Regions from separate parts of the Superficieibacter sp. BNK-5 genome, predicted to be linked through region 2. Evidence: predicted binding sites of a transcription regulator. Region 2 holds the regulator's gene; each other region holds the start of a gene.
The links. The regulator CRP, encoded in region 2, controls carbon source genes, mostly activating them, when cyclic AMP is high. The targets are predictions, from matches to a motif close to ATGTGANNNNNNTCACAT.

Region 1 (7,563 bases), 1.2 Mb from region 2:
GTTGGACTGGGCGGGCTAGGCTGTGCGGCGGCGCAGTATCTGGCGGGTGCCGGCGTCGGGCAACTAACGCTGCTGGATTTCGACACGGTCTCTGTGTCCAATCTTCAGCGGCAAACCTTGCACAGTGACGCCACTATCGGCCAGCCTAAAGTCGACTCCGCCCGCGACGCGCTGGCACGCATTAACCCACATATCACCCTGACGCCCGTTAATGCCATGCTCGACGATACCGCGCTTTTTGCATTAATTGCCGAACACGATGTGGTGATGGATTGCACTGATAACGTCGCCATTCGCCAGCAGCTTAACGCAGGCTGCTTTGCGCATAAAATCCCGCTGGTTTCCGGTGCCGCTATCCGCATGGAGGGACAGATCAGCGTCTTTACCTGGCAGCAAGGCGAACCCTGCTACCGCTGCCTGAGCCGTCTGTTTGGCGAGAACGCCCTCACCTGTGTGGAAGCTGGCGTGATGGCCCCGCTGGTCGGCGTGATTGGTTCAATGCAGGCGATGGAAGCCATCAAAGTGTTGGCTCATTATGGTAAGCCAGCCGCAGGAAAGATCGTGATGTATGACGCCATGACCTGCCAGTTCCGCGAAATGAAACTGATGCGGGCGGCGGGATGTGAGGTGTGCGGGGGATCATTGCCAGGCACTGATAATGCCAGTGCCTGTTAGCGACAAATGATTAAAGGCCGTGCGCCCGCAGAGCTTCGCTGGAAAACCCGGTGATCTTCAGCACGGCTTCGCGTTCAATGCCATTTTCAAGCATGGTACGCGCAATGCGCAGAGCTTCTTCCAGGCGACCTTCATTCCGACCCGCTTCATGCAACCTTTCAGCAATCGTCATCAATTCCTCCTTGTGTAGTGGTGAACGTCTGGCGAGATAGCGGAAAAAATGACTGAAGTCAGGAGCATCGCCGCACCGCGCCATGTAATTAAACAGCGTTTCTCGCTGAGTTTCAGTAGTGTATCCCAACGCCAGTAGCGAAACCAGTTGCTCAGCTATCATCATCAGATCTCTCTGATGTATATGCTTTTGTACCAGTTCCAGCAGGGCCACCCGGCGATGCTGCATGATCTCCTCGTCCGGCGTAATGGTAATATCCACCAGAGGAAATGGATCTGAGTAAAGCTGGCGCGCCAATATTGGATCGGTAAATTCATCCAACCAGCACAGGGAATGTGGATAAGGACTGTCGATGCCGTGATAAAACAGCATTGGCATCACCAGGGGTAATGCTTTGTATCCTTTATCCAGATGGCGTTGCATCACGTCCATGGCATAACGTAGCAACCGAAAGGCCATAAGCTCGTCAGGCGAACTCTGATGTTCGATCACGACATAGATATAGCCATTGCCTGCAGAGGTGTTCACAGACCAGATCACATCGGAATGGTAGGCCCGTAAATCTTTTTTGATAAAACTGGCAGGTTCAAGTTTTAGCGTCGACAGATCGCAAAACTGTCGTAACGCAGGCGGAAGATAAATTTCAAAAAAATCCCGCGCCGTATCGGGGTGACATAAAAATTGTTTAAACACCGCATCATGCGGCGTTGAAGTGGTGACCTTTTCCATGGCGATCCATCACCGGATAATTACGATGGCAGGACGTTAACCGCTATCAGATGAAGGTTCATGCGACCCTTTTCCGTTTTACGTGATGAATTCAGAAAAGAATCCGTTTGTCTGCAACCTGTTCATTGCGCTGGAAGGGGCTGCACAGAAATCTGCGCATTCGTCAGGGCCGGGTAATTTATGCGTGCATTGCTTCGCTTACGCATTAAAATACGTCGCATTGCCGTTTTCGCCAGGAGCGTAGTTATGACCGTTAAAGTTATCGTCACCGACATGGATGGATCGTTTCTTAGTGACGCCAAGACCTATGATCGCCAGCGTTTTTTAGCCCAGTTTGACCAGCTTCAGCAGCGCGGTATTGAATTCGTGGTCGCCAGCGGCAACCAGTACTACCAGCTTATTACCTTCTTCCCCGAGGTACGTGACGCCATTTCCTACGTCGCCGAAAACGGCGCACTGGTGTATGAGCACGGTCAGGAACGCTTCCACGGTGAGTTGACGCAGCATGAGTCACAGATCGTCATCGGTGAACTGATTAAAGATCCCACGCTTAACTTTGTCGCCTGCGGCCTGGAGAGTGCTTATGTCAGCGATAAAGCTCCGGAACACTTTATCGAACTGATGTCGAAACACTACTACCGCCTGAAACGCATCAGCGATTACAGCGAAATCAACGATAAACTGTTTAAGTTCTCGCTCAATCTGCCCGACGAGCAGATCCCGCAGCTGGTAGACGCGCTGCATATTTCTCTTGAGGGCGTGATGAAGCCGGTCACCAGCGGTTTTGGCTTTATCGACCTGATTATCCCCGGCCTGCACAAAGCGAACGGCATTAGCCGTTTATTGAAACGCTGGGAGATTTCCCCGCAAGAGTGCGTCGCCATCGGCGATAGCGGCAACGATGCAGAAATGCTGAAACTGGCGAAATATTCTTTCGCGATGGGTAACGCTGCCGACAATATTAAAGCGATCTCCCGCTATGCGACTGATGATAATAACCATCATGGCGCACTGAATGTTATTCAGGCCGTGCTGGATAAGGCACCGCCGTTTAACGACTGACGTTTTAGGCCGGGTGGCGGCCTCGCCTTACCCGGCCTAAAAAAGCATCACTATCAACCGCTTAGCTGGTATCCACAGGCCTGTGCAAGCGAAGCGCCGCCAGGCATCACTCCACGGTATAACGTTTGTCACTCTTTTACGGGCCTTCAGATACCTGAAAGCCCGTGACAACATTTACTCGATACCCTGACTGCGCAGGTAATCTTCGTAGTTGCCGCTGAAGTCCACCACGCGCTGCGGAGTGATTTCCAGTACGCGGGTCGCCAGCGAGCTGACGAATTCACGGTCGTGAGAAACGAAAATCAGGGTGCCCTCGTACATTTCCAGCGCCATGTTCAGCGATTCGATCGATTCCATGTCCAGGTGGTTGGTTGGCTCATCCATCACCAGGATATTCGGCTTCTGCATCATCAGTTTGCCGAACAGCATACGTCCCTTTTCGCCACCAGAAAGCACTTTGGCAGGCTTTTTGATGTCGTCCTGGCTGAACAGCAGACGGCCGAGGAAGCTACGTACTACCTGCTCATCATCGCCTTCCTGTTTCCACTGGCTCATCCACTCGAACACGGTCAGATCGTTGGCGAAGTCGTCAGCATGATCCTGGGCATAATAGCCAATACGGGCATTCTCAGACCATTTTACCGTGCCGCTGTTGGCTTCAAGCTCACCCACCAGCGTTTTCAGCAGCGTAGATTTACCGACGCCATTGGTGCCGAGGACTGCGAGTTTTTCCCCCACTTCCAGCAGCAGGTTAACGTCTTTAAACAGCGGACCGTTATCGAAACCTTTGGTCAACTTCTCCACCTCAAGCGCGTTACGGAACAGCTTTTTATCCTGCTCGAAGCGAATGAACGGATTCTGACGGCTGGAGGCTTTCACCTCATCAAGTTTAATTTTATCAATCTGACGGGCACGCGAGGTGGCCTGACGAGACTTGGAGGCGTTGGCGCTAAAGCGGCTAACGAAGGATTGCAGGTCGGCTATCTGCGCTTTTTTCTTGGCGTTATCCGCCAGCAGACGCTCGCGCGCCTGGGTTGCGGCGGTCATGTATTCGTCGTAGTTGCCCGGATATACGCGTAGTTCACCGTAATCCAGATCCGCCATATGGGTGCAGACCATGTTAAGGAAGTGACGGTCGTGCGAAATGATAATCATGGTGCTGTTACGTTCGTTAAGCACCTGCTCCAGCCAGCGAATCGTATCGATGTCCAGGTTGTTGGTCGGTTCATCAAGCAGCAGGATATCCGGGTTGGAGAACAGCGCCTGGGCCAACAGCACACGCAGCTTCCAGCCGGGGGCGATTTCGCTCATTGGGCCGTAGTGCTGCTCTACCGGGATGCCAACACCGAGCAGCAGTTCACCGGCACGTGACTCGGCAGAATAACCGTCCATCTCGCCATACAGCACTTCAAGATCGGCTACTTTATAGCCGTCTTCTTCGCTCATTTCAGCGAGGCCGTAGATACGATCGCGCTCCTGCTTCACTTCCCACAGCTCGCCGTGGCCCATGATCACCGTATCGAGTACGGAGAACGCTTCAAAGGCGAACTGATCCTGACGCAGCTTACCGATGCGCTCGTTCGGATCGAGAGAAACGTTGCCCAACGTCGGTTCTAAATCGCCGCCGAGGATCTTCATAAAGGTGGATTTACCGCTACCGTTCGCGCCAATCAGGCCGTAACGGTTGCCGCCGCCGAATTTGACGGAAATATTTTCAAAAAGCGGCTTACTGCCGAACTGCATGGTGACGTTGCTGGAAACTAACACGGGTATTTCCTGAAAAAAGTGTGACAAACCGCTAATTATGCCACTTTAGCGCAGCTTTTTCACCAGGTGAAATACGCTCACCTTCAGCGTTACGTTAAAATCCGGGTTTATGCCAACATTCTGAATTAAAATCAGTCCCCTGCAATTACGTCTAAAATGTAGTCAGCGGAAAAAAGTGTGATTTTGCACACATCTATTTCCCCCTAAACCGGAATGCACCTATAATGCGCTCCAAATGATAGTGGACTTTACATCAACAGCCTGTGGCACTGGTATCTTGCATAACATGAATATGAAACTAACGACCCTCTTTGCGGCGGCGCTGGCTGTCGTGGGCTTTTGCAAAACGGCTTCAGCCGTTACGTATCCTCTGCCAACCGATGGCAGCCGTCTGATCGGTGAAAACCAGGTGATTCAGATCCCAGATGATAACAAGCAGCCGCTGGAGTACTTCGCGGCCGAGTATCAAATGGGCCTGTCCAATATGCTGGAAGCTAACCCGGGCGTGGACACCTATCTGCCGAAGGGCGGCACCGTGCTGAATATTCCGCAACAGCTGATCCTGCCGGACACCGTGCATGAAGGGATTGTTATCAACAGCGCCGAGATGCGTCTGTATTACTACCCGAAAGGCACCAATACTGTGATCGTGCTGCCTATCGGTATCGGTCAGTTAGGTAAAGATACGCCGATTGCCTGGACCACCAAGGTTGAGCGCAAAAAAGCGGGTCCGACCTGGACGCCAACCGCAAAAATGCATGCTGAATATGCCGCAGCAGGTCAGCCGCTTCCGGCAGTCGTTCCGGCGGGTCCGGATAACCCGATGGGTCTGTATGCCCTGTACATTGGCCGCCTGTATGCGATTCACGGCACCAACGCTAACTTCGGCGTCGGTCTGCGAGTGAGTCACGGCTGTGTGCGTTTACGTAACGACGACATCAAATTCCTGTTCCAGAACGTACCGGTAGGTACGCGCGTACAGTTTATTGATGAGCCGGTAAAATCCACCACTGAGCCAGACGGTAGCCGTTATGTTGAAGTTCATAACCCGCTTTCTACGACTGAAGCGCAGTTTAGTGGTGACGAAGAAGTCCCGGTCACGCTGACCAAAGCGGTGAAAAAAGTCACCGACCAGGCGGATGTCGATCAGACCGTACTGGATCAGGCGATCCAGAACCGTTCCGGGATGCCGGTTCGTCTGAACTAAGACTGGAATGCCCGGCCGCATCGCGCGCCGGGCAAATGTTTAACCGTTATTCACAATCACAATCCCGCTGTGATCGTAGCGATAGTGGCAGTGAGCATACTCCAGCGGCGTTCCATCCTCCAGATAAATCACCTGCTCTACCTCCATGACCGGATCCGTCTCCTGACAGTTCAGATACTGCATATCAAGCGCATTCGGCTTTAACGCCCGCACCACCCGATACGATCCCATGATTTTCAGCCCCAGCGTATGCTGAATGTAGCGAAAAACCGAACTTTCCAGATGGGATTTATTCAGTCCTGGCACCAGGCTCACGGGCATAATGGTGGCATCCAGCGACATCGGTTCGCCATTAAGCAGGCGCAGGCGAATAAAGTCATACACTGGCGCGTCAGCGCCAATCAGCAGCGACGTTTGCTCTGTTTCGTCAGGAAAACGCAGTTCGAAGCGAACGACTTCGCTGCTGACCGTGCCTTTATCCTTCCACGTTTGCGTCGCGCCAAAATAGTCGCTTCCGGCCAGCTCCCACTGCGACAACTGGTGAAAATTTTTGCGAATAAACGTGCCCTGCCCCTGACGGGTATAGACCAGCCCTTCGATAATCAACTGGCGCATCGCCTGCTGGATGGTCATCCGGCTGGTACTGAACTCGGCCGCCAGCGCAAACTGATCGGGCAACGGCTCGCTCGCGGGATACTGCTTACTCAGAATACGCTGCCTGATTTCCCGCGCGATCAACACATACTTCGCAGCCATTACCCTTCCTTTTTATTTACGCTATTTCGCTATTTTTTTGTGCCACTCTCTCGGCGATTTTGAGGAACGGCAGGTAGAAGAATACACCAAAGATAATGATGATCAATTGCACCACCACGGCGCGCCAGTCGCCCGCGGTGGCAAGCCAGGCGCTGAGCACCGGCGGCGTGGTCCATGGGATCATTACCACGCAGCGTGATATCAACCCCAGCGACGTACACACCCAGGCAAAAAAGATGCCGATAGCAGGCAGGAGGACAAAGGGGATCATCAGCGGAATGTTAAACACAATCGGCAAGCCGAAAATGACCGGCTCGTTGATATTAAACAGGCCCGGTGAGATCGCCAGACGGGCGACCTGCTTCGCCGCTTTCTGCCGCGAGAAGATAAAAATGGCAATCAGTAACGAGAAGGTACTGCCGGTGCCGCCAATCATGCCGAAGGTCGGGACGAAAATATTGTTAATGATATGCGGAATGGGCTGTCCGTTAGCGAACGCCAGCATATTTTCATTGGTATTGATCAGCAGGAACGGCTCAAGGATCACGCTGTTGACCACCGCCTGATGAATACCCAGCGTAAATAAGAAGTTACCGAAGCTATAGATAAAAAGCGTCCCCGGCAGGCTGGTATTAATCATGCGCAGCGGTTGCTGGATCAGGGTAGTGATCAGATGAATCAGATCGGTATGCAAAAGGTTTGCCAGCAGTGCGGCAAATAAAGCAAACAGCGACAGCGTAAGAATGGTGGGGATTAATGAGGAAAACGACTGGCTGACTGCCGGAGGGACGTTCTCACCCAACGAAATTTTTAGCCGCTCAAGCCGCGAAATACGAATGAAAATCTCGGTCGACAGCAGGCCAATAATCACCCCGGCAAAAATCCCGGTGGTGCCGATATTGGCGAAGGTTAATACCTGGGTAATACTGACCGTGGTCTTCGCGCCCAGCGGCACCAGATCCACCTGCATGGGCATCATGATGATAAAACTGCATATCGCAATAATGACCGCCGAAACCGGGTTGTCGATATTTTTATTTCGCGCCAGCGACCAGGCGATCATCGGGGCAATCAGCAGGGCGGCAATATTCAACGTCCCGTTGATAATCGCGTCCCCCCACAGTTTGAACTTCGTTAGGGTCTCCCCTTCCATCACCCAGGGAAACACCACGTTGTTCACCAGTACCGCCAGTCC
Region 2 (7,563 bases):
TGTGATTATAATATCACATTCATTTCTGTATGAAGAAGGGTGGGCATGACATGGCAACTGAACAACCGGCAATAACGCGCGCAACGTTTGATGAAGTGATCCTGCCGATTTATGCACCGGCGGAATTTATACCGGTCAAAGGTCAGGGCAGCCGGGTGTGGGATCAGCAGGGTAAAGAGTACGTTGATTTCGCGGGTGGGATTGCGGTGACCGCGCTTGGACATTGTCACCCGGTGCTGGTGGAAGCGCTGAAAACCCAGGGCGAGACGCTGTGGCACACCAGTAATGTATTTACCAACGAGCCTGCGCTGCGCCTGGGACGTAAGATTGTCGATGCCACCTTTGCCGAGCGCGTGGTGTTTATGAACTCTGGCACCGAAGCTAACGAGACCGCCTTTAAGCTGGCCCGTCATTATGCCTGCGTGCGTCATAGCCCTTTTAAAACCAAAATCATTGCTTTCCACAATGCCTTCCACGGACGCTCGCTGTTTACCGTTTCCGTTGGCGGACAGCCGAAATACTCTGACGGCTTTGGACCAAAACCGGCAGATATTATTCACGTGCCGTTTAACGATCTGCATGCGGTAAAAGCGGTGATGGACGATCACACCTGCGCCGTGGTCGTTGAGCCAATCCAGGGCGAGGGCGGCGTGACGGCAGCGACGCCGGAATTCCTGCAAGGTCTGCGCGACCTGTGCGATCAACATCAGGCACTACTGGTGTTTGATGAAGTACAGTGCGGGATGGGCCGTACCGGCGATCTGTTTGCCTATATGCACTATGGCGTGACGCCGGATATCCTCACCAGCGCTAAAGCACTCGGCGGCGGTTTTCCGATTAGCGCGATGCTGACTACCCACGAGATTGCCAGCGCCTTCCACGCCGGATCGCACGGTTCGACCTACGGCGGCAACCCGCTGGCCTGCGCCGTGGCGGGCGCGGCGTTTGATATTATCAATACGCCGGAGGTGCTGAACGGTATCGCGACAAAACGTCAGCGGTTCGTTGAACATCTTGAGCAGATTAACGAGAAATACGCGCTATTCAGCGATATTCGCGGGATGGGGTTATTGATCGGTGCTGAGCTGAAGCCGCAATTTAAAGGCCGGGCGCGGGATTTGCTGTACGCTGCCGCAGACGAAGGCGTGATGGTACTTAACGCTGGTCCTGACGTCATGCGCTTCGCCCCGTCGCTGGTGGTGGAGGAGGCCGATATTGACGAAGGGATGCAACGTTTTGCGCAGGCGGTGGGACACATCGTTAACGCTTAACGCCGCTGGACGCTCTGTTGAGCCAAATCCCGTGATGCGGGCGCTGACGCCATGCGACTGAAGAGATAGTATGCATGGTGTTCAGATGCCCGAGTATGCGCTCAAGATGGCGCTCCATGGTGCTTAATGGCCCTTGTGGTGCGCCCTCCGGTGCTTCCAGAATATTTACACTCCCCGCGCTTCCCGACCCTTCCGAATCAAGACGCTGCTGGCAGCGCTGAATGGCAATTTCGCAGGATTGCAGATAACGCTCCGCCAGATCCGGCGTCAGCATATTATGCTCGCGTGCCAGGGTGGTCATCGCGTTAATATGCTCGACGATAAACTGGCTGTGGGTAACCCAGAGCTTCATATCAGCCAGGTACTGCGTATTAAAACCCGGTTCCTGCATCGCCTGGTTCAATGAGTTGAATAGAGTGTTATGCGCCTGATTTACCCGCATCCGCTGATACGCGAGGGTGGGGGCCTGCGGATCGTTGCTTAAAATCAGACGCAGCGCTTCCTGATCCGCTTCCAGCGCACCGTGGGCATTCTGCCGTAGCAGGCCGCTTTGCCACTGTGGCCACAGCCAGACCATCCCCCCGAAGGCGATCAGGCAGCCCAGCGCGGTGTCGATCATCCGCGGCAAAATAAACTGTTCGCCGTTAAGGTTGATAAGCTGGAGGGTATATACGGCGGTGACGGTAAAACCAATCATCGCCCAGCCGTAATTTTTCCGCAGGATCAAATAGCTGATAATCGTAATGCCCAGCATCGCGCACAGCGTAAAACCATCCGGCACCTTAAAGTGCAGGGTCGCGCCCGCAATCACCAGCCCGACCAGCGTGCCCAGCGTCCGGTGCAGGATCCGCACCCGCGTCGCACCATAGCCGTTTTGCGTCACGAACATAATGGTCATTAAGATCCAGTAAGGCTTGGGCAGGTGCAGCACGCTTCCTGCCAGGCTGGCGATGCTGAGCATCACGCTGAGGCGGGCCGACGTGCGCAGCGCGGGAGACTTCAGTGATAAATAGTTTTTGAGTGCCGACCACAAGGGCAGACGACGCTGGCGGTCAGCCATCAAATCGCGCGGATAAAGCGGACGCAGCGTTTTCAGCACGCGGGCGATGCGGCTGAAATGCCATGCGCAAAACTGGCCGACGGGATTATCCGGATTCTGCCGGGCGATCTTCTCCAGCGCGCCAATCTGCTTCTCCATGTTGAAGCGCCCGGAATAGTGGTGATAGAGAATATCGTCGGCCATCACGCGCAGGCGAGCGGCCACGGTTTGCGCATTCCAGCGGATCACCGCTTCCGCGTGGCTTTGCTCCACCAGCTTTTGCACCTCTTCCGGCTGGTGGAGGCTGACGGAGATATGCTCCTGCAAATCCAGCGCCATCTGGAACATCCAGCGCAGCCGTTTGTAATTGTGATGTTTCTTTTCCGACAGCATATACAACTGCTGATAGCACTGGGTGATGAGATCCACCGTCTTTTGCTGACGCGCCAGCAGTGGCGGCAGCGCTTTTTCCGGATCGGCGTGCTGGGTCAGCAGGCTGTATTTGGCCTCGCAGTAGTCCGCCAGCTGACGGTAAAGCAGGCTTAGCGATTCGCGCAACGGCTGTTCGCGCCATAGCCAGAACCAGAACCAGTTGAAAAGGCCATACCAGAGCGTGCCTGTGGCATACAAGAGCATCGGCTCCCATACCGGCACTGAACCGGCCAGGCTGAGAGTAAATATAGCGGCAATTAACGAAGCGGGAAGCAGGCGTGCGTGGAGAGGGCTGATTTCTGCCGTAACGCCGAGTATCAGTGCCAACGCGGTCAGGACCAGCGGTAGCGGCGCATCTTGTGCCAGGAGGATCTGTACGGCCAGGCTACTGCCGGCAAACAGCGAACCGCCAATAATAAGACGTTTAAAAAACCGCTTATGCGGCGTATCAAGACCGGCAATATTGCAGCAGGCGGGAACCAGGGAAAATAACAGACCGTACTGGAGCTGGCCGATAATCAGACCTGTAGCCACGGGCAAACACAACACCAGCGTTTGACGTAGTGCGTAGTTCACTTCCGGGTGATAGATAAGCCTGCGCCACATAGAAGTTTATCGGCGCATTGCAGTGAATGCGCCGGGTGTCGAGCTTAGCGAGTGCCGTAAACGACGATAGTTTTACCGTGCGCGGAGATCAGACTCTGATCTTCCAGCATTTTCAGGATGCGGCCTACCGTTTCACGAGAGCAACCGACGATCTGGCCGATCTCCTGGCGGGTGATTTTGATCTGCATACCGTCCGGGTGGGTCATAGCGTCCGGCTGTTTAGCCAGGTTAAGCAGCGTCTGCGCGATACGACCGGTGACGTCGAGGAAGGCAAGGTTGCCCACTTTTTCAGACGTCACTTGCAAGCGACGCGCCATCTGTGCGGAAAGACGCATCAGGATATCCGGATTCACCTGGATCAACTGACGGAATTTTTTATAGGAAATTTCCGCGACTTCACAGGCGGTTTTTGCACGCACCCAGGCGCTACGTTCCTGGCCCTCTTCGAACAGGCCCAGTTCACCGATAAAATCGCCCTGGTTGAGGTAAGAAAGGATCATCTCTTTCCCTTCCTCATCTTTAATCAGCACTGCCACGGAGCCTTTGACGATGTAATACAGCGTCTCCGCCTTTTCACCCTGGTGAATCAGCGTGCTCTTCGATGGGTACTTATGAATGTGGCAATGAGACAAGAACCATTCGAGAGTCGGGTCTGTTTGTGGTTTGCCAAGCACCATGCGCGGTTATCCTCTGTTATAAGCTATCTCCGGCGGCTAAACGACGTTGCCTCCGGGGTTGCAATCGTTTTCTTCCCTCGGGCGGGAAGCTGACTGTCGGTATGCTCCGCAGCCGTTAATCTGATGTCCTTTGCATCTATGTATGCGCAAAGTCAATATATCACTGTAGCATCCCGTCTGTTTTAGCATAGCTTTTGCCGCCTGTCTCCTGGTGTCTCGCTTCAGCATGACGCAGGTCGCCTTCCGTTGCGAGAATTGTTATGTACGCGTAATCTGTGAAGAAAATGGCGACACTGGAGTGGATGTTATGCAAGCGCGAGTGAAATGGGTAGAGGGGTTAACGTTTCTGGGTGAGTCGGCCTCCGGGCACCAGATTTTGATGGATGGTAACTCCGGTGATAAAGCGCCCAGCCCGATGGAGATGGTGCTGATGGCCGCAGGAGGATGCAGCGCGATTGATGTGGTGTCGATCCTGCAAAAAGGGCGTCAGGCGGTGACAAACTGCGAGGTGAAACTGACGTCTGAACGCCGTGAAGAAGCCCCGCGTTTATTTACCCATATCAATTTGCACTTTATCGTTACCGGCAATGACCTGAAAGATGCGGCGGTAGCCCGGGCAGTCGATCTCTCTGCGGAGAAATATTGTTCAGTGGCGTTGATGCTGGGTAAAGCGGTGAATATTACCCATTCGTATGAGGTGGTTGCAGGGTAGGGTTAACGTCCACCTTGTTATTATGTTGCCCGCGTTTGCGGTATAGCGCGGGCAGCCGCATCGTTGTTATGCCGGGTGGCGGCTTCGCCTTACCCGGCCTACGAAAACCATCAATATCAACACTTTAATCGCAATCCACAGGCCCGCGCAAGCGCAGCGCCGCCGGGCAAAGGGCACGCCGCCAGCCACTCTTTCGCTATTCTATTTTTTTGCCTTCCATCAGCCGTTGCACCAGCGGCAGCATAATCAGTTCCATCGCCAGCCCCATTTTCCCGCCGGGCACCACTAATGTATTGATGTGGGAAATAAACGATCCCTGAAGCATCGCCAGCAGCCACGGGAAATCGATCCCTTCCAGATTGCGAAAATGAATGACGACAAAGCTTTCATCCAGTGACGGGATGCCTTTCGCGGCGAACGGGTTGGAGGTATCGACGGTCGGCACCCGCTGAAAGTTAATATGCGTGCGCGAAAACTGCGGCGTAATGAAGTTGATGTAATCTTCCATTGAGCGCACCACCGAGTCCATCACCGCCTCGCGGGAGTGTCCGCGCTCGCTGGTATCGCGAATTAACTTCTGGATCCATTCGAGGTTAACAATCGGTACTACGCCCACCAGCAAATCGACATGGCGTGCAACATCGTGCTGCGGAGTGACCACGCCGCCGTGCAATCCCTCATAAAACAGGACGTCGGTCGGTTCCGGCAGCGGTTGCCACGGGGTAAACGTGCCCGGCACCTGGTTCCACGGCACGGCTTCGTCATAGGTATGCAGATACTTTCGCGCCTGGCCTGTGCCGGAATGACCATATTCAGTAAACGTATGTTCCAGCAGACCAAAGTCGTTGGCCTCGGGGCCGAAGTAGCTGATATGCCGACCCAGATCGCGCGCCTTGCGGATCGCCATGTCCATTTCCGGGCGGGTATAGCGATGAAAGCTATCCCCTTCAACTTCCGCCGCATGCAGGTTGAGCTGGGAAAAAATCTTACGGAAGGCGAGACTGGTGGTGGTGGTTCCCGCACCGCTGGAACCCGTTACCGCAATCACCGGATGTTTGGCAGACATAGCAACTCCCTGAGTAATCAGTAAATTTAGTCGCGAAACTGCTTGCGAGGCATGATGTTGACCGTCTCATGCAGCTCAGACCACACCAGCACGGCGTCACCCGTTTTAAGCTGATGTTTAACGTCGGCGACTTTTTGCTCGAGCGAACGCTCATGTTCACCATAATCAGTGCCTTCACGCAAGACAAAGCTTTCGATCAGGCTGTCGAGCGTTTCAGGGGCGAGATCCTGCCAGGGAATAATCATATTAGGCTCCGAGGTATGTTGTCAGCCAGTCGGGAATGCGTTTTTCCAGCCACATTTCCGGACGCCGCAGCGTGCCACCCACAAATCCGACGTGCCCGCCATGCTCGGTGAGCTGATACTCTACCTGTGGCGGTAAGGTGTCGGGATCGGGGATAACGTGATGATCCATAAACGGATCGTCTTTAGCATGGATGATCAGCGTCGGTTTGGCGATCTGATTGAGCAACGGCATCGCGCTGCACTGACGATAATAGTCGATAGCGTCGGCAAAACCATGAATACGCGCGGTGATTAAATCATCAAACTCGCGCAGGCGGCGTACCTGCTTTAGCTGGGCCAGTTCAATCGGCAGCGTGCCGGGATACGCCTTCAGTTTCCGGGTCGCATTCCCTTTCAGCAGGTTCAGCAGGTAGCGCTGATAGACGCGGGAAAAGCCTTTCTCCATGTGATAGCTGCACGCTTCCAGCACAAAGGGGGCGGAGACAATCGCTGCCGCGTCAAGCGGTGCGTTACTGCCTTCTTTTGCCAGCAGGCACGCCAGCATGTTGCCCCCCAGCGAGTAACCCACCGCTGCGGTAGGGACATTGCCGAACTCGCGCTTCAGCCAGTGCAAAAACCAGGTGCCGTCCTCGGTTTCTCCCGAATGATAGATACGGTTCAGACGATTTGGCTCACCGCTACAGCCACGGAAATGCATCACCACGCCAAGCCAGCCGCGCGCTTTCGCCGCGTGAATCAGGCCGTGCGCATAGGGGCTATGCAGGCTGCCCTCCAGCCCATGAAAAACCACCAGCCGGGGCTTATGCCTGGCCTGCTGCGGATCTTCGCTCCACGCCAGATCGACGAAATCACCGTCCGGCAGATCGAGACGTTGCCACACCGGCGTGAACTGCACCCGGCGACGCAGCAGGCGCGGCAGCATGGTTTGCAGATGCGGATTGCGCGCCCCCGGCATGGGGTGAAAAGAGTGCATATCGTCTTGTCCGACGAGCGGTTGTTCAGATGAAATTTGAGCCATGACAGAGGATAGTTTAAGGAAATTGCGCCGTACTATAACCCGTAATTATTAGTGCGGTTTATGCATTTAACGTGGTAGTCATTATTCAGCCAGCAAATTGCGGGAAAAAAGATGAATATCCACGCCGGGCTTGCGCCGCCATAATCGGGCTTTACGTGCGCCAGTGGCGATGCTCTCGCCGGTCTCCTCCAGCATACCCGACGCCTCAATACGGCGGATCAGGCTTTTGCGCTGGATCGGCTGGCCGAGAATGATCTCCGTCGCTTCCTGGAGCTGCGCGTGGGTAAAATTTTCAGGCAAACAATAGACGGGCAGCAGCGAATACATAGTCTTCTGCCGCAGGCGATGCAGACCCGCCTGCACAATCGCGGCATGATCAAACGCCAGTTCATAGCGGGGAAGCGCCTGCACCGGGATCCATTTCGCATCGCTGACGGTCTCGATATGCGGCGCACAGTCCACCCATGATATCAGCGCAAACCAGCTTACCGTCAGGC
Region 3 (7,563 bases), 1.5 Mb from region 2:
ACCTGCTGCCCGCGCACGAATTTCCTACGGATAAAGCGGCGATCGAACTTTTTCGCAGTCAGTGGCGCGACAAGTTCGATGTTAAACGCGACGCCGAGCATATTTACCAGCAGGTGAGTAAAGGTACATTGCCTGCCGGGATAGAATACTGGCAGCCTTTATTTTTTAGCGAACCGCTGTCGCCGCTGTTCAGCTATTTCCCGGCCAATACGCTGATTATCAATACCGGCGACGTCGAAAGTAGTGCCACCCGTTTTCAGGCCGATGCCCATGCCCGCTATGAGAATCGGGGCGTGGATCCGATGCGTCCCCTGCTGCCGCCAGAACAGCTATGGATGCGCACCGATGAGCTGCTCGGCGAATTAAAACGCTGGCCGCGCATACAGTTAAAAACCGAGAGTCTGGCAGATAAAGCCGCGTTTACTAATCTGGGCTATCGCACATTGCCCGACCTGTCGGTACAGGCGCAGCAAAAGTCCCCGCTCGACAACCTGCGTAAATTTCTGGAGTCTTTCGACGGTCCGGTGATTTTCTCGGTTGAAAGTGAAGGACGCCGTGAAGCCCTCGGCGAGCTGGTAGCGCGTATCAAGTTGTCGCCAAAACGCATCCTGCGGCTGGATGAAGCGACGGACAAAGGGCGCTATGTGATGATCGGTGCGGCCGAACACGGGTTTATCGACACCCTGCGCAACCGTGCCCTGATCTGCGAAAGCGATCTGCTGGGCGAGCGCGTAGCGCGTCGTCGCCAGGATAGTCGCCGCACCATCAACCCGGATACGCTGATCCGCAACCTCGCTGAGTTGCATATCGGGCAACCGGTAGTGCATCTGGAACACGGCGTGGGCCGCTACGCGGGCATGACTACCCTTGAGGCGGGCGGCATCACCGCGGAATACCTGATGCTGACCTACGCCAACGACGCCAAGCTGTACGTTCCGGTTTCCTCCCTGCATTTGATCAGCCGCTATGCGGGCGGTGCAGAAGAGAATGCGCCGCTGCACAAACTGGGCAGCGATGTCTGGACCCGCGCCCGGCAGAAAGCCGCCGAGCGGGTGCGCGACGTGGCGGCAGAACTGCTGGACATTTATGCCCAGCGGGCGGCGAAAAAAGGCTTTGCTTTTAAGCATAACCGTGAACAGTACCAGCTATTTTGCGATAGCTTTCCCTTTGAGACCACGCCCGATCAGGCGCTGGCGATCAACGCCGTGCTGAGTGATATGTGTCAGCCGCTGGCGATGGATCGTCTGGTCTGTGGCGATGTGGGTTTTGGTAAAACTGAAGTCGCCATGCGCGCCGCCTTTCTCGCGATCGAAAATAATAAGCAGGTCGCGGTACTGGTTCCCACTACCCTGCTCGCCCAGCAGCATTTTGACAATTTCCGCGACCGTTTCGCCAGTTGGCCGGTGCGCATCGAGATGCTATCGCGCTTTCGCAGCGCCAAAGAGCAGGCGCAAATTCTCGAACAGGCGGCCGAAGGGAAAATCGATATTCTGATCGGTACCCACAAACTGTTGCAGGCGGATGTCAAATGGCGCGATCTGGGCCTGCTGATTGTCGATGAAGAGCACCGCTTCGGTGTGCGGCATAAAGAGCGTATTAAAGCGATGCGTTCTGACGTGGACATTCTGACGCTGACCGCCACGCCGATCCCGCGCACGCTGAACATGGCGATGAGCGGGATGCGCGATCTGTCGATTATCGCCACTCCACCCGCACGCCGTCTGGCGGTGAAAACCTTCGTGCGCGAGTACGATAATCTGGTGGTCCGTGAGGCGATCCTGCGTGAAGTATTGCGTGGCGGGCAGGTCTATTATCTCTATAACGATGTTGAAAATATCCAGAAAGCGGCGGCGCGCCTCGCCGAGCTGGTACCGGAGGCGCGCATTGCCATCGGTCACGGCCAGATGCGCGAGCGCGAGCTGGAACGGGTCATGAACGACTTCCACCACCAGCGTTTTAACGTGCTGGTGTGTACCACCATCATTGAGACCGGGATTGATATTCCGACCGCCAATACCATCATCATCGAACGCGCCGATCATTTCGGACTGGCGCAGCTACATCAGCTACGCGGGCGCGTCGGTCGTTCGCATCATCAGGCCTATGCGTGGCTGCTGACGCCGCATCCGAAAGCGATGACCACCGACGCGCAGAAACGCCTGGAAGCGATTGCCTCGCTGGAAGATTTAGGCGCGGGCTTTGCGCTGGCAACGCACGATCTGGAAATTCGCGGCGCGGGTGAACTGCTGGGTGAAGATCAGAGCGGTCAGATGGAAACCATCGGCTTCTCGCTGTATATGGATCTGCTGGAAAACGCGGTAGATGCCCTGAAAGCGGGTCGCGAGCCGTCGCTTGAGGATCTCACCAGTCAGCAAACGGAGGTCGAACTGCGAATGCCGTCGCTGCTGCCGGATGATTTTATTCCGGACGTTAACACCCGCCTTTCCTTCTATAAACGCATTGCCAGCGCCAAAAATGAGAATGCGCTTGAAGAGATTAAAGTTGAGTTGATTGATCGCTTTGGCCTGCTGCCTGATCCGGCGCGTAATCTGCTGGATATTGCGGGTCTGCGTCAGCAGGCGCAGCGGCTGGGGATCCGCAAGCTGGAGGGCAATGATAAAGGCGGACAGATCGAATTCGCGGAGAATAATCACGTTAACCCTGCCTGGCTGATTGGCCTGCTGCAAAAGGAGCCGCAGTATTTCCGGCTTGATGGCCCGACGCGGCTGAAGTTTTTCCAGGATCTCAACGAGCGAAAAGTGCGTATGGACTGGGTGCGCAACTTTATGCGCCAGCTTGAGGAAAATGCGATAGCCTGAATGTAGTAATAAAAAAAGCCCCACGGTAATCACCGTGGGGCTTCCTGTAAATACCAGGCAGAGGGTTATCTTATTTGTAAATCACAGCGGTGCCATGCAGCGTATTCGGACCACTTACGGAGGTGATGCGGAAAGATTTCGCGCCCATTGCATCCGCTTTTTGCGCCAGCTGGTTTTCCAGCGAGCCTAAATTTGTCCCGGCATCCGCAGAGATAACGCCAGCTTTTTGCTGATCGGCTGGAGTGGATTGCACCTGAACAGCAGCAACGCTTGCAAAAGAAAGTGAACTCAGTACAGCGGCGGCGAGGAGAGTTTTGATGTTTTTCATAATATTGACCTTATGCAGATGAACGGTGGATCGCATTTAATTAACGATCGATAGGTAAATCATAAGTGTGATCAATGTCACAGTCAAGTTTATTTTATAACGATCGTTATTAATAAATGAAAACCCTTATCTTTCATTAACATAAGCTTATTAATTTTTTATTGGTTTCAAGGTAGCACCGCGATACATTTATTTTTATAATGGTTATTCACTTAACTGACTCAGGTACAACGGCACCATGACAGCTGACGTTCAAAGTTGCACAAAAAAAAGCCGTGGCCGACCAAAAGTGTTCGACAGGGACGCGGCGCTGGATAAGGCCATGACACTCTTCTGGGAACACGGGTATGAAGCAACCTCGCTCGCCGATCTGGTCGAGGCGACGGGCGCTAAAGCCCCGACGCTCTATGCGGAGTTTATTAATAAAGAGGGGCTGTTTCGGGCGGTACTCGATCGCTATATCTCGCGCTTCGCCGCGCGCCATGAGGCAGCGTTGTTCAACGAGGAACAATCCGTAGAGCAGGCGCTGGAAGCCTATTTCACGGCGGTCGCTACCTGCTTTACCAGCAAAGAAACCCCGGCGGGCTGCTTTATGATCAACACGTCTGCGACGCTTGCCGCCTCGTCAAAGGAGATTGCCCGCACGCTTAAAACCCGTCATGCGCAGCAGGAACAGACGCTGTGTCAGTTTCTGGTTTCCCGGCAGCAACGTGGGGAGATCCCGGCGCAAAAAGATGTTCAGGCGCTGGCGCAGTTTCTGAACTGTATTTTGCAGGGCATGTCGATTAGCGCGCGTGAAGGCGCGAGCCTTGAGGATTTGCAGCAGGTTATTCGTACCACCTTCTGCCTGTGGCCAAAGATGCTTACGCTGTAAGCCACAAAAAAGCCCCTCAGCCTGAGCGATGAGGGGCAAACAGTAGATAACGCTTTTTTACGCTTTGTTATTCAGGATCAGCTGACCGTTATTATCGAGCGGGATTTGCGTTCCCGGATCGTCTTTCATGCGGATTTTCCCCTGCTGATCGCCGATTTTATAGGTCACATCATAACCAAGCATATTTTCCGATTTGTCGTACACCGTTTTGCAGCGCTGCTGCGTGGTAGTGTACGTATCCGCTTCCTGCATAGAACCCTGGATCTGGTTACCGGCATAACCGCCGCCCAACGCGCCCGCGATGGTGGCAATGTCTTTACCACGTCCGCCGCCAAACTGGTGGCCTACAACCCCACCGGCGACCGCACCGAGCACAGAACCAGTAATGCGGTTTTCGTCCTGCACCGGGCGTCGGTGCGTGACATTGACGTTACGACACTCTTTACGCGGCGTTTTAACCGTTTCTTTTATCGGCGTTGCTGAGACTACCTGCGCATACTGCGGGCCACGTTCAAAGACGTCCAGACTGGCTACGGCTGCCACACCCAGCGCAGCGGCTACGCCAATCCCTATACCCGCCAACATTGATTTATTCACGGGAGATCCTCCTTCGTTGCTGTTGGTCATAATTTTGCAATCAAGTGGATATTTCGCCAATCAGAACAGCGCCTAAAAACGGGGGATCGGTGGGTAAAACAGAATGATTCAGAGGAGTCTTAGGGCCATACGCCCTTTTGGCAGGATTATATTTTGCCAGGGAGAGAAGTTGCCTGATGGCGCTGCGCTTATCAGGCCTACGGAGGTAGCCGGGTGGGTTGAATGCCTGATGGCGCTGCGCTTATCAGGCCTACGGGCAGCCAGGCTTACGTGTGGTGGATTCACTGGCCGGGCGAGCTTGCGCCGCCCGGCTGCATGGCTTAGTGCAGTTTAAGACGCGGACGGATCACCCGGTTAATGCTGCCGACCAGCATCATCAGACCGGTTTTAAAATAGCCGTGCAGCGCGATCTGGTGCATACGGTACAGTGAGATATACACAAAACGTGCAATACGCCCTTCGATCATCATCGAGCCACGGGTCAGGTTCCCCATCAGGCTACCGACGGTCGAAAAGTTAGACAGCGACACCAGCGAACCATGATCTTTATACTGGTACGCTTTTAGCGGTTTCCCCTTCACCTGCGCCAGGATGTTATGCAGCGCACAGGTTGCCATCTGGTGCGCGGCCTGCGCGCGTGGCGGTACAAATCCGCCTTCCGGACGAGCGCAGGAGGCGCAGTCGCCGATGGCGTAAATATCCGCATCGCGCGTCGTTTGCAGCGTCGGCTCGACCACCAGTTGGTTGATGCGGTTTGTTTCCAGTCCACCTAACTCTTTCATAAAGTCCGGCGCTTTAATGCCTGCGGCCCAGACCATCAAATCAGCTTTAATGTACTCGCCTTCTTTAGTGTGCAATCCGCCTTCGTCGGCGCTGGTCACCATTGTTTGGGTAAGCACTCGCACGCCGAGTTTGGTCAGTTCGTTATGCGCCGCACCCGAAATACGCGGCGGCAGCGCAGGCAGAATACGCTCGCCGGCTTCCACCAGGGTGACATTGATCGCTTCATTGGTCAGCCCTTTGTAGCCGTAACTGTGGAGCTGTTTCACCGCATTGTGCAGTTCCGCAGACAGCTCAACCCCGGTTGCCCCACCGCCGACAATCGCGATATTCACCTTGCCGTTAGCCCCCAGATTTGCCGAGAACTTGAGGAACAGGTTGAGCATCTCCTGATGGAAACGACGCGCCTGATGCGGGTTGTCGAGGAAAATACAGTGCTCTTTAACGCCTGGTGTATTGAAGTCGTTAGAGGTACTGCCAAGCGCCATGATCAGCGTGTCGTAAGGCAGCTTGCGCTCAGGCACCAGTAATTCGCCTTTTTCATCGCGCAGTTCGGACAGGGTCAACGTTTTACTTTCGCGATTAAGATCGATAACCGACCCTAGCTGGAACTGAAAATGGTGATTCCGCGCGTGCGCCAGATAGCTCAGGGCATCCACACCTTCATCGAGTGAACCCGTCGCCACCTCATGCAACAGCGGCTTCCACAGGTGGCTGTGGTTGCGGTCGACGAGGGTGATTTTGGCTTTCTTACCCCGCCCTAACTTTTTGCCCAGCTGCGTTGCCAGTTCAAGACCGCCAGCACCACCGCCTACAATCACAATCTTCTTCAATGGTGTAGTCAACGTGACCCCCTAAAATTATTAACCAATTGTTAACTAAAGGTTATGATAATAACTTTTAGTTAACAACAAGTTACCGCTCTGAAACCGTATCACTCCCATGAGAATAACACGTCAGGGTCATTGGTCATACCAAAATTGATGTACATCAAGTTTTGCCGCTGAAAAGATGAACAACTGTAGACACAGGCAAAAAAAAGGGCCAGCCCGATGGCTGACCCTTTATCTGACAGAATGTTTATCCAAGTGTTTTAAACGCCTTAATGCGCTGTAAGTGCGGAGAGATATTTTTGAACTTGTGGGTCTGCTCTTCATCCCAGACGATTTCATACCACGGGCACAAAATCTCTGCGCTGCGCTGGCTGTTAAGCGCCTCATCCCGGCGCGACAGGATCGCCATACACCGGTCGCGATTCTTCTCACGGAAATTACTCACGCACTTAGTGGCTATATCAGTATATTCTTCCGGGCGATCGATTTTGCCTTCCATATTTTCCGCCGGGAACAGGTTCGGGTTGAACACCACCTGGCGGATATCACAGAGGAAGCCAATGCGTTCTGCCCAGAAACCGCCAAGCCCGACGCCGCAAATCAGCGGGCGATCGTCCGCATTCAACTGGAGCATCTTGTCGACTTCTTTCAGCAGATGCTGCATATCATGCTTCGGGTGACGCGTACTGTAGCTAATCAGTCGCACATCCGGATCGATAAACTGCAACTGCAATACCTTTTCATGGTTGCCCGGGCTGTTTGAGTCAAAACCGTGTAAATAAATAATCATCGCATCCTCACCATACTCTGTATCCCGCAGGGATTAATGGATTGCTTTGTGTTCCTGCCAGCGCGCGTGCAGCTGATTCAGTTGCGCACTTATCGTCTTCCAGCGGGCGGAATCCATCAGTTCCTGACGAGTAAACGTCCCTTTATGATACAATTGCGTAACACGCTGTGCATTGATCGGCGACAGATTATCCAGCACGCTGACCGCCCCTTTACGATTATTGCAGACCAGGATCATATCGCAACCCGCATCCAGCGATGCCTGACCGCGCTCGGCGTAGCTTCCCATGACTGCGGCACCTTCCATCGACAGGTCGTCAGAAAAAATCACGCCATCAAAATGAAGTTCACCACGCAGGACGGTTTTCAGCCAGTGCGGAGACCCACTGGCCGGACGGGGATCGACCTGCGTGTAGATCACATGCGCGGGCATAATGGCGTCGAGACGCTTTTCGTCGATCAGGGTACGGAAGATAGTCATATCCCGGGCGCGAATTTCTGCTTCAGAGCGCGGATCCTGCGGCGTCTCTTTATGCGAGTCCG

Region 1: ldtB (L,D-transpeptidase) is a predicted target of CRP. The motif match lies at 4,581-4,598, and genes of this name have one in related genera.
Region 3: bhsA (multiple stress resistance protein BhsA) is a predicted target of CRP. The motif match lies at 3,213-3,230, and genes of this name have one in related genera.

Annotation. Positions count from the first base shown of each region.
Region 1 is NZ_CP179893.1:3,073,182-3,080,744, reverse strand. It holds gene moeB (molybdopterin-synthase adenylyltransferase MoeB) at 1-675, shown strand, start outside; gene ACMGGS_RS14770 (Rpn family recombination-promoting nuclease/putative transposase) at 686-1,576, opposite strand; gene ACMGGS_RS14765 (Cof-type HAD-IIB family hydrolase) at 1,823-2,638, shown strand; gene ACMGGS_RS14760 (ABC-F family ATPase) at 2,813-4,405, opposite strand; gene ldtB (L,D-transpeptidase) at 4,692-5,612, shown strand; gene ACMGGS_RS14750 (GntR family transcriptional regulator) at 5,652-6,368, opposite strand; gene ACMGGS_RS14745 (PTS sugar transporter subunit IIC) at 6,385-7,563, opposite strand, start outside.
Region 2 is NZ_CP179893.1:1,824,993-1,832,555, forward strand. It holds gene argD (bifunctional acetylornithine/succinyldiaminopimelate transaminase) at 51-1,271, shown strand; gene ACMGGS_RS08690 (YccS/YhfK family putative transporter) at 1,261-3,348, opposite strand; gene crp (cAMP-activated global transcriptional regulator CRP) at 3,393-4,025, opposite strand; gene ACMGGS_RS08700 (OsmC family protein) at 4,333-4,737, shown strand; gene ACMGGS_RS08705 (phosphoribulokinase) at 4,934-5,803, opposite strand; gene ACMGGS_RS08710 (YheU family protein) at 5,830-6,048, opposite strand; gene ACMGGS_RS08715 (hydrolase) at 6,050-7,066, opposite strand; gene ACMGGS_RS08720 (NUDIX hydrolase) at 7,148-7,563, opposite strand, start outside.
Region 3 is NZ_CP179893.1:3,369,729-3,377,291, reverse strand. It holds gene mfd (transcription-repair coupling factor) at 1-2,819, shown strand, start outside; gene bhsA (multiple stress resistance protein BhsA) at 2,890-3,147, opposite strand; gene ACMGGS_RS16090 (TetR/AcrR family transcriptional regulator) at 3,386-4,021, shown strand; gene ACMGGS_RS16085 (glycine zipper 2TM domain-containing protein) at 4,079-4,618, opposite strand; gene ACMGGS_RS16080 (NAD(P)/FAD-dependent oxidoreductase) at 4,939-6,243, opposite strand; gene ycfP (alpha/beta hydrolase YcfP) at 6,479-7,021, opposite strand; gene nagZ (beta-N-acetylhexosaminidase) at 7,055-7,563, opposite strand, start outside.